2 regions of the Streptomyces sp. NPDC034099 genome follow, and region 1 is predicted to be linked to the other one. Evidence: riboswitches for the same ligand, from Rfam matches in the RefSeq annotation. Region 1 holds a riboswitch; the other holds the start of a gene.
The links. Region 1 has a riboswitch for thiamine pyrophosphate ahead of thiO (glycine oxidase ThiO). Riboswitches for the same ligand answer to the same signal wherever they lie in the genome.
Positions count from the first base shown of each region.

Region 2: another riboswitch for thiamine pyrophosphate. It lies ahead of ACZ56V_RS34780 (thiamine ABC transporter substrate-binding protein); the one in region 1 lies ahead of thiO (glycine oxidase ThiO).

Region 1 is NZ_JBVISR010000009.1:340,320-344,285, reverse strand. It holds gene ACZ56V_RS26160 (thiazole synthase) at 1-243, opposite strand, end outside; gene thiS (sulfur carrier protein ThiS) at 246-446, opposite strand; gene thiO (glycine oxidase ThiO) at 443-1,636, opposite strand; TPP riboswitch at 1,634-1,745, opposite strand; gene ACZ56V_RS26145 (avidin-fold protein) at 1,798-2,148, shown strand; gene ACZ56V_RS26140 (NAD(P)/FAD-dependent oxidoreductase) at 2,181-3,458, shown strand; gene ACZ56V_RS26135 (Rv2175c family DNA-binding protein) at 3,500-3,865, shown strand.
Region 2 is NZ_JBVISR010000017.1:123,730-127,695, forward strand. It holds gene ACZ56V_RS34775 (ABC transporter permease) at 1-373, opposite strand, end outside; gene ACZ56V_RS34780 (thiamine ABC transporter substrate-binding protein) at 442-1,530, opposite strand; TPP riboswitch at 1,610-1,715, opposite strand; gene rlmN (dual-specificity RNA methyltransferase RlmN) at 1,754-2,860, opposite strand; gene ACZ56V_RS34790 (phosphatidate cytidylyltransferase) at 2,973-3,966, opposite strand, start outside.

The DNA of each region.
Region 1 (3,966 bases):
CGCCTCCCCGGCGGTGAAGCAGCCGGCCGTGTTCGGCAGCACCCGGATGCCGAGCCGCTCCAGCACGGACAGCACCGAGCCGTGCACCGAGGCGTCCACCCGCCGCATCGCGACGGTCGTCAGCTCCGTACCGGAGGCCGCCAGCGCGCGCTCCAGCACCTCCAGGCTGGGCGCCCCGCCGGTACCCATGATCAGGCGGGACGCGTACGTCGTGCCGCCGAGGACAAAGGGATCGTCGGCCATGGTCAGCCTCCTTGGACGGCGGTGAGGACCTCGACGCGGTCGCCCTCGGACAGCGCGGTGGCGGACCACCGCGCGCGCGGGACGACGGTCTCGTTCAGGGCGGCGGCCACCCCGGACGGCGCCCGGGTGAGCGTGCCCACCAGCGCGTCCAGGGCGGTGCCGGGAGCCACCTCGCGCGGCTCGCCGTTGACGGAGATGTTCATGCGGGCTGCTCCGAGAGTGCGGGGGCGGCGCTGAAGCGCCGGGGGCTGAAGGGGCGGGCCTCCTCCGGCAGCTCCCCGCCGGTCAGGGCGTCCGCCACGACGTCGCCGGTGACGGGGGTGAGCAGGACGCCGTTGCGGTAGTGACCGGTGGCCAGCAGCAGGCCGTCCAGCGCGGTCGGGCCGAGCAGCGGCGCGTTGTCCGGGGAGCAGGGGCGCAGACCCGCGCGGGTCTCCGTCAGGGGCAGCTCCGTGATGCCGGGGACCAGCTCGTGCGCGTCGCGCAGCAGCTCGTAGACGCCGCCCGCGGTGACCGTCGTGTCCCAGCCCAGCTCCTCGCTGGTGGCGCCGACGACCAGCTCACCGTTCTCCCGGGGCACCAGGTAGACGTGGTTGCCGCGCACCACGGCACGCACGGTCCGGTTCAGCAGCGGCCCCGGTGTCCGCGGCATGGTCAGCCGCAGCACCTGCCCCTTCACGGGCCGTACCGGCGGCAGTACGGCCTCCGGCACGCCCGTGAGCCGCCCGCTCAGGCTGCCCCCGGCCAGCACCACCCGCCCGGCCTCCAGCGCGGTGCCGTCGGCGGTGACGACGCCCGCGGCCCGGTCCCCGGGGCCGACGGTGAGCCGCTCGGCCCACGCCCGGTGGAAGACCACGCCCGCGTGTTCGCAGGCGGCCACCAGCGCGCGGGCGAGGCGGCGGGGGTCGATCTGGTGGTCGCCGTCCACCCGCAGGCCCCCGCGCACGCCCGGCGCGAGCATCGGCTCCAGACGTCGGCACTCGCGCCCCGACAGCCACTCGGACTCCAGGCCGGAGCGCTGCTGGAGCGCGTGCAGTTCGCGCAGGTGGGCACGGTCGTCGGCGTCCAGCGCGACGGCGAGCGTGCCGCAGCGGCGGTAACCGAGGTCGTGGCCGGTCAGCTCGGTCAGCTCGGCCGCGAACTCCGGGTAACGGCGGGCCGAGGCGAGGTTCAGCGCGAGCAGCGTCTCCTCGCCGTAGTGCAGCTCCGTGACGGCGGCCAGCATCCCGGCCGCCACCTGGGCCGCCCCGCCCCCCGGCTCGGGGTCCACGAGAGCCGTGACCAGCCCGCGCTGCGCGGCCCGCCAGGCGGTGACGAGCCCGATGATCCCGCCGCCGACGACGAGGACGTCGGGTGTACGAGACGTACGAGGCGTGTGCGGTGGAGACGACATGGGCGTCCAGCCCCTCCCTTCGCCGGCATGACCCGGATCAGGTTCGTACGGTCGGAGGCCGCCAGCCTCCCTCTCAGCCCGGTGCGTCCGGGCTCCCGCGAGTGCCTTACGTTGGCCACCCTAGCCCGCAGCGCATCGCACGTGTAAGGGAGCCTCCACCCGTGGCGCGATCACTCGACGGCCTCGTCCTCGCCCCCGTCGCCGACCAGGCGCCCGGCCAGGTGGGCACCCGGACCCGGTTCACCTACCACGAGCGGGACGGCGCCGTGTGGGCCGAGTACGCGGGGGGCGACGTCGTCCGCGGGCACCTGGTGGGCACCAGGGAGGGCGACCGTCTCGACTTCCGGTACGTGCAGCTCAAGACCGACGGCAGCACGTCGTCGGGACACTGCGTGTCCACCGTCGTCGAACTGCCGGACGGGCGCGTTCGACTGGACGAGACCTGGGAGTGGGAGTCGCAGCCGGGCAGCGGGACCAGCGTGGTGGAGCAGCTCACCGCGCGCGGGCACTGACCGGTGAAACGCCGGGTGTCTATGGTGATCAGGTGAGCGAGCAGACGCGGGAACGGGGACAGGGACCGGCGGCGGACGCGGAGCGGCGTGCGGTCGTCGTGGGCGCCGGGATGGCGGGGGTGCAGACCGCGGTCGCCCTGCGCGAGCAGGGCTTCACCGGCCCGGTGACCCTGATCGGCGCGGAGCCGCACCAACCGTACGACCGCCCCCCGCTGTCCAAGGCCGTCCTGCTCGGCACCGCGGAGGGCTCCGCCTTCGACGTCGACTTCGAGGCGCTCGGCATCACCCTGCGGCTGGGCTGCGAGGCCCTGGGCGTCCGCCCCGGCGAGCACGTCCTGGACACCTCCGAGGGGCCCGTGCCGTACGACGTCCTCGTCCTGGCGACCGGCGCCGAACCGGTCCGCCTCCCGGGTGCCGAGGGCGTGCCCGGCGTGCACCTGCTGCGCACCCTGGACGACGCCGAGCGGCTGCGGCCGGTGCTCGCCCGGCAGCACGACATCGTGGTGGTCGGTGCGGGCTGGATCGGCGCCGAATTCGCCACCGCCGCGCGCGAGGCGGGCTGCGCGGTGACCGTGGTGGAGGCCGCCGACCGGCCGCTGGCCGACGCGCTGCCCGCCGAGGTCGCCGCGCCGATGACCGCCTGGTACGCCGACGCCGGCGCCGAACTGCGCACCCGCGCGCGCGTGGAGCGCGTCGAGCCCGGCGGCCCCGGTGAGTCCGGGCGGGTCGTCCTCGACGACGGCACCCGGCTGGCCGCGGGCGCGGTCGTCGTCGGCATCGGCGCCCGCCCCGCCACCGGCTGGCTGGCCGGCTCCGGCATCGCCCTCGGCGCGCACGGCGAGGTCCTGGCCGACGACCTCCTGCGCACTTCCGCGCCGGACGTCCACGCGGTCGGCGACTGCGCCTCCTTCCCCTCCGCCCGCTACGGCGAGCGGCTCCTGGTGCACCACTGGGACAACGCCCTCCAGGGCCCGCGCACGGTCGCCGCCGACATCGTCGGCGCCCCGGCCGGCCAGACCCCGGCGGCGTACGACCCGGTGCCGTACTTCTGGTCCGAGCAGTTCGGCCGCTTCGTCCAGTACGCCGGCCACCACACGGACGCCGACACCACCCTGTGGCGCGGCGACCCCGCGAGTGAGGCCTGGACGGTCTGCTGGCTGCGCGAGGGCCGCCTGGTCGCCCTGCTGGCGGTGGGCCGCCCCCGCGACCTGGCGCAGGGCAAGCGCCTGATCCAGGCGGGCACGCCGATGGACCCGGACCTGCTGGCCGACCCGGCGAAGCCGCTGAAGGCGGCGACGGCCACGGCGTAGTCGGGTTTCCGACTGTCAGTGCCAGGTGGCAGGCTGGAGGCGTGACCGAGATTGACGCAAAGATTGATGCTCTCGTGCCCGCCTGGCTCACCGTTCCCGACATCGCCGAGATGCTCGGTGTCGAGGTGACCCGGGTGCGCCAGCTGATCAGAGAAGGCCAGCTCATCGCCGTACGCCGCGGTGAGAACCGCGCACTGCACATCCCCGCGGCCTTCATCGACGAGGACAAGGTCGTCAAGGGCCTGGTCGGGACCCTGACGCTGCTGCGGGACGACGGCTTCACGGCCGAGGAGATGCTGGAGTGGCTCTTCACGCCCGACCCGAGCCTGCCCGGCACCCCCGCCCAGGCCCTGAGTGAGAATCGCGGTACGGAGGTGAAGCGCCGCGCCCAGGCGCTCGCCGTCTGACCGGCCCCCTCGCCGATCCGCCACACCGCCCGGCGTACGGGCCGCCGCGCACGCCGGGCGCCCGTGCCCGTACGCCACCATCGCGCGGCCCGTCATGGGCC
Region 2 (3,966 bases), on a different contig from region 1:
CCGTGGTGTCCAGGCGCACGCCCCACAGCTCGTCCAGCAGCCCGCCGCGCCCCACCAGGGCAAGGAACGCCGTACCGACGACGACCGTCGGCAGCACGAAGGGCACGGTCACCGCGGCCCGCAGGACCTGCTTGCCGGGGAAGTCGAAGCGGGCGAAGACGTACGCGCCGGGCAGCGCGATCAGCAGGGTGAGCGCGGTCGACGCCAGTGCCTGCCAGGTGGTGAACCACAGCACGTGCCGTACGTCGGACTGCGCGAGCACGTCCCCGATCCGCCCCAGCCGCCAGACCCCGTCGACCTCCAGGCCGCGCGCGACGATGGCGGCGACGGGGTAGGCGAAGAACACCGCGAAGAACGCGACGGGCACGGCCATCAGGCCGAGCCGGACCGCGCTCCCGCGCACGGTCCGCGTCGGCTCCGCCGCCTGCTTGCCTTCCCGGCTCACTTCAGTACGAGCGAGGTCCACGACTTGACCCACTGGTCGCGGTTGTCGGCGATCTTCGCCGGGTCGAGGGTCTGCGGGTCCTTCGCCTGCGGCCCGAACTTCGAGAACACCTCGGGGACCTCCGCGCCCTCCCGCACCGGGTAGACGAACATGTTCAGCGGCATGTCCTCCTGGAAGGTCCTGCTCAGCAGGAAGTCGAGGAGCGCCTTGCCGCCCTCGGGGTTCTTCGCGTTGCTGAGCAGGCCCGCGTACTCGACCTGCCGGAAACAGGTGCCGTCGGCGACGCCGGTGGGGGCGGTGGCCGGCTGCGGGTCGGCGTAGACGACCTCGACGGGCGGGGAGGAGGCGTAGGACACGACGAGCGGACGGTCGCCCTTGGCCTTCTTGCCGCCGGCCGAGCCGGAGAACTCCTCGTTGTAGGCCTGCTCCCAGCTGTCGACGACCTTGACGCCGTTCGCCCTGAGCTTCTTCCAGTAGCCCTCCCAGCCGTCGCCGTACTTGGCGGCGGTGCCGAGCAGGAAGCCGAGGCCCGGCGAGGAGCTGCCCGCGTTCTCGGTGACGAGGAGGTTCTTGTACTCGGGCTTGGCCAGGTCGTCGAAGGACTTGGGCGGGGTCAGCCGATGCTGGTCGAAGTACGCCTTGTCGTAGTTGACGCAGATGTCGCCGGTGTCGATCGGCGTGACCCGGTGCTTGTCCTGGTCGGCGCGGTACTCGGGCCGGACCTGGTCCGAGCCCTTGGCCTCGTACGGCTGGAACAGGCCGTTGTCGAGGGCGCGGGACAGCAGGGTGTTGTCGACGCCGAAGAAGACGTCGCCCTGCGGGTTGTCCTTGGTGAGGATGGCCTTGTTGACGGCCTGCCCGGCGTCGCCGTCCTCCAGGACCTTGACCTTGTAGCCCGACTTCTTCTCGAAGGCGGCGATGACGTCCTTGGACGCGGCCCACGAGTCGTGGCTGACCAGGGTCACGGTCTTGGAGCCGCCGGAACCGCTGCCGCCGGAGTCGTCGGACGACGATCCGCAGGCGGCGAGCGTGCCGACCATGCCGAGTCCGACGGCCAGGACACTGACCTTCTTGGTGATGCTCACTGAATTCCTCCTGGGTGACCAGGAGAAGACGCGGCCCCGCCCGGAACCCCTGGCGAGGGTCCCGGGCAGGGCGCAACAGCTCGAGTGGTGACCGATCTCCCTACCCAGAATGACCTGGGCCAGGTTCGGAGGGTCTGCGGCCGGTGCCGCACTCTCAGCGCTGTGGCGCTCCCCTGTCGGAATATGAAGATATGGCTGTGCTGACGTACTTCCGCCGGTCAGGTTACCGCTCGCTCGCGGCCAGCTGACCACACGCCCCGTCGATCTCCTGACCACGGGTGTCCCGGATCGTCACCGGCACACCGTGCGCCGCGATCGCCTCCACGAACGCCTTCTCGTCCTCGGGCCGGGACGCGGTCCACTTGGAGCCGGGCGTGGGGTTGAGCGGAATGAGGTTGACGTGCACGGGCCTGCCCTTGAGCAGCCGCCCGAGCCGGTCGCCGCGCCACGCCTGGTCGTTGATGTCCCGGATCAGCGCGTACTCGATGGACAGCCGGCGCCCGGACTTCGCCGCGTACTCGAACCCGGCGTCCAGCACCTCGCGCACCTTCCACCGCGTGTTGACGGGGACGAGGGTGTCGCGCAGCTCGTCGTCGGGGGCGTGCAGGGAGATGGCGAGGCGGCACTTGAAGCCCTCGCCGGTGAAGCGGTGGATCGCCGGGACGAGACCGACCGTGGAGACGGTGATCCCGCGCTGGGAGAGTCCCAGCCCGTCGGGCTCGGGGTCGGTGAGCCGGCGGATGGCCCCCACGACCCGGTTGTAGTTGGCGAGGGGCTCGCCCATGCCCATGAACACGATGTTGCTGAGCCGCGCGGGCCCCCCGGGAACCTCGCCGTCCCTGAGCGCCCGCATGCCGTCCACGATCTGGTGCACGATCTCGGCGGTCGACAGGTTCCGGTCCAGGCCGGCCTGGCCGGTGGCGCAGAACGGGCAGTTCATGCCGCAGCCGGCCTGGGAGCTGATGCACATGGTCACCCGGTCCGGGTAACGCATGAGCACCGACTCGACGAGCGTCCCGTCGAACAGCTTCCACAGCGTCTTGCGCGTGGTCCCCTGGTCGGTCGAAAGGTGCCGCACGACCGTCATCAGCTCGGGCAGCAACGCCTCCCGCAGCCCCTCGCGCGAACCGGCGGGGATGTCGGTCCACTGCTCGGGGGCGTGCGCGTACCGCGCGAAGTAGTGCTGCGAGAGCTGCTTGGCGCGGAACGGCTTCTCACCGATCGCGGCGACAGCCTCCTTGCGCTCGGCAGGCGTGAGATCGGCAAGGTGCCGCGGCGGCTTCTTGACTCCGCGCGGCGCGACGAATGTGAGTTCTCCGGGCTTAGGCATGGCTGTACCAGTGTCGCAGACATACGGAGAAGGACCCGCCGCCCTGTGGACAACGGGTCCCCCTCCGAAGAACCAGCAGGTCAGACCCATCCTGAAAGGGTCTTCGACCGGATCAGCCCGAGCCGACGAAGATCACCAGCAGCAACCACACCACCGGCGCCGTGGGCAGCAGTGAGTCCAGCCGGTCCATGATGCCGCCGTGGCCCGGCAGGAGGGTGCCCATGTCCTTGATGCCGAGGTCCCGCTTGATCATGGACTCGCCGAGGTCGCCCAGCGTGGCGCTGACCGCGACCACGAGGCCGAGCAGCAGTCCCTGCCACCAGGTGCCGTCGTCGATCAGGAACTGCATGCACAGCGCGCCCGCCACCATCGCGAAAGCCACCGCTCCCAGCAGCCCCTCGCGGGTCTTGCCGGGGCTGATGCGCGGGGCGAGCTTCTTCCTGCCGAAGCGCCAGCCGACGGCGTAGGCCCCGGTGTCGCTGACGACCGTCAGTATCAGGAAGACCAGCACGCGCCAGGCGCCGTCGCCGGCCGCCAGCATCATGGCGACGAACGTGGCCAGGAACGGCACGTAGAACGCGGCGAACAAGCCCGCCGTGACGTCCCTGAGATACCCCTCGGGCGGCTCCGTCATCCGCCAGACCAGGACCGCGAGCGCCGTGAGCGCCATGGCGACCCACGCTCCCTCGGCGCCGCGCGCGTAGCCGGCGACCACCATCGCGGCTCCGCCGATCGCGAGCGGCACCAGGGGCGCCTTGATGCCCTTGCGCTCCTCCAGCCGCTTGGTCAGCTCCCACAGGCCCACCACGACCGCGACCGCGATGACACCGACGAAGACCGCCTTGACGACGAACAGCGACGCGATGATCACCACGCCGAGCCCGACGCCGACCCCTATCGCGGCACCCAGGTCGCGCCCCGCGCTCTTCTTCTGCGGAGACGGCTGGGGCTGCGCCGGCTGCGGGACGTCGGGCATGGGCTCCGGATTCCGCGGCACCGCCGCATACGGCTGCGCCGACGTGCTCGGGTCGCGATACGGCTCGTCGCGAACGGACTGGTCGTGGAACGGCTCGTCCCGGAACAAGGGACCGCTCAGCCGAGCGGTC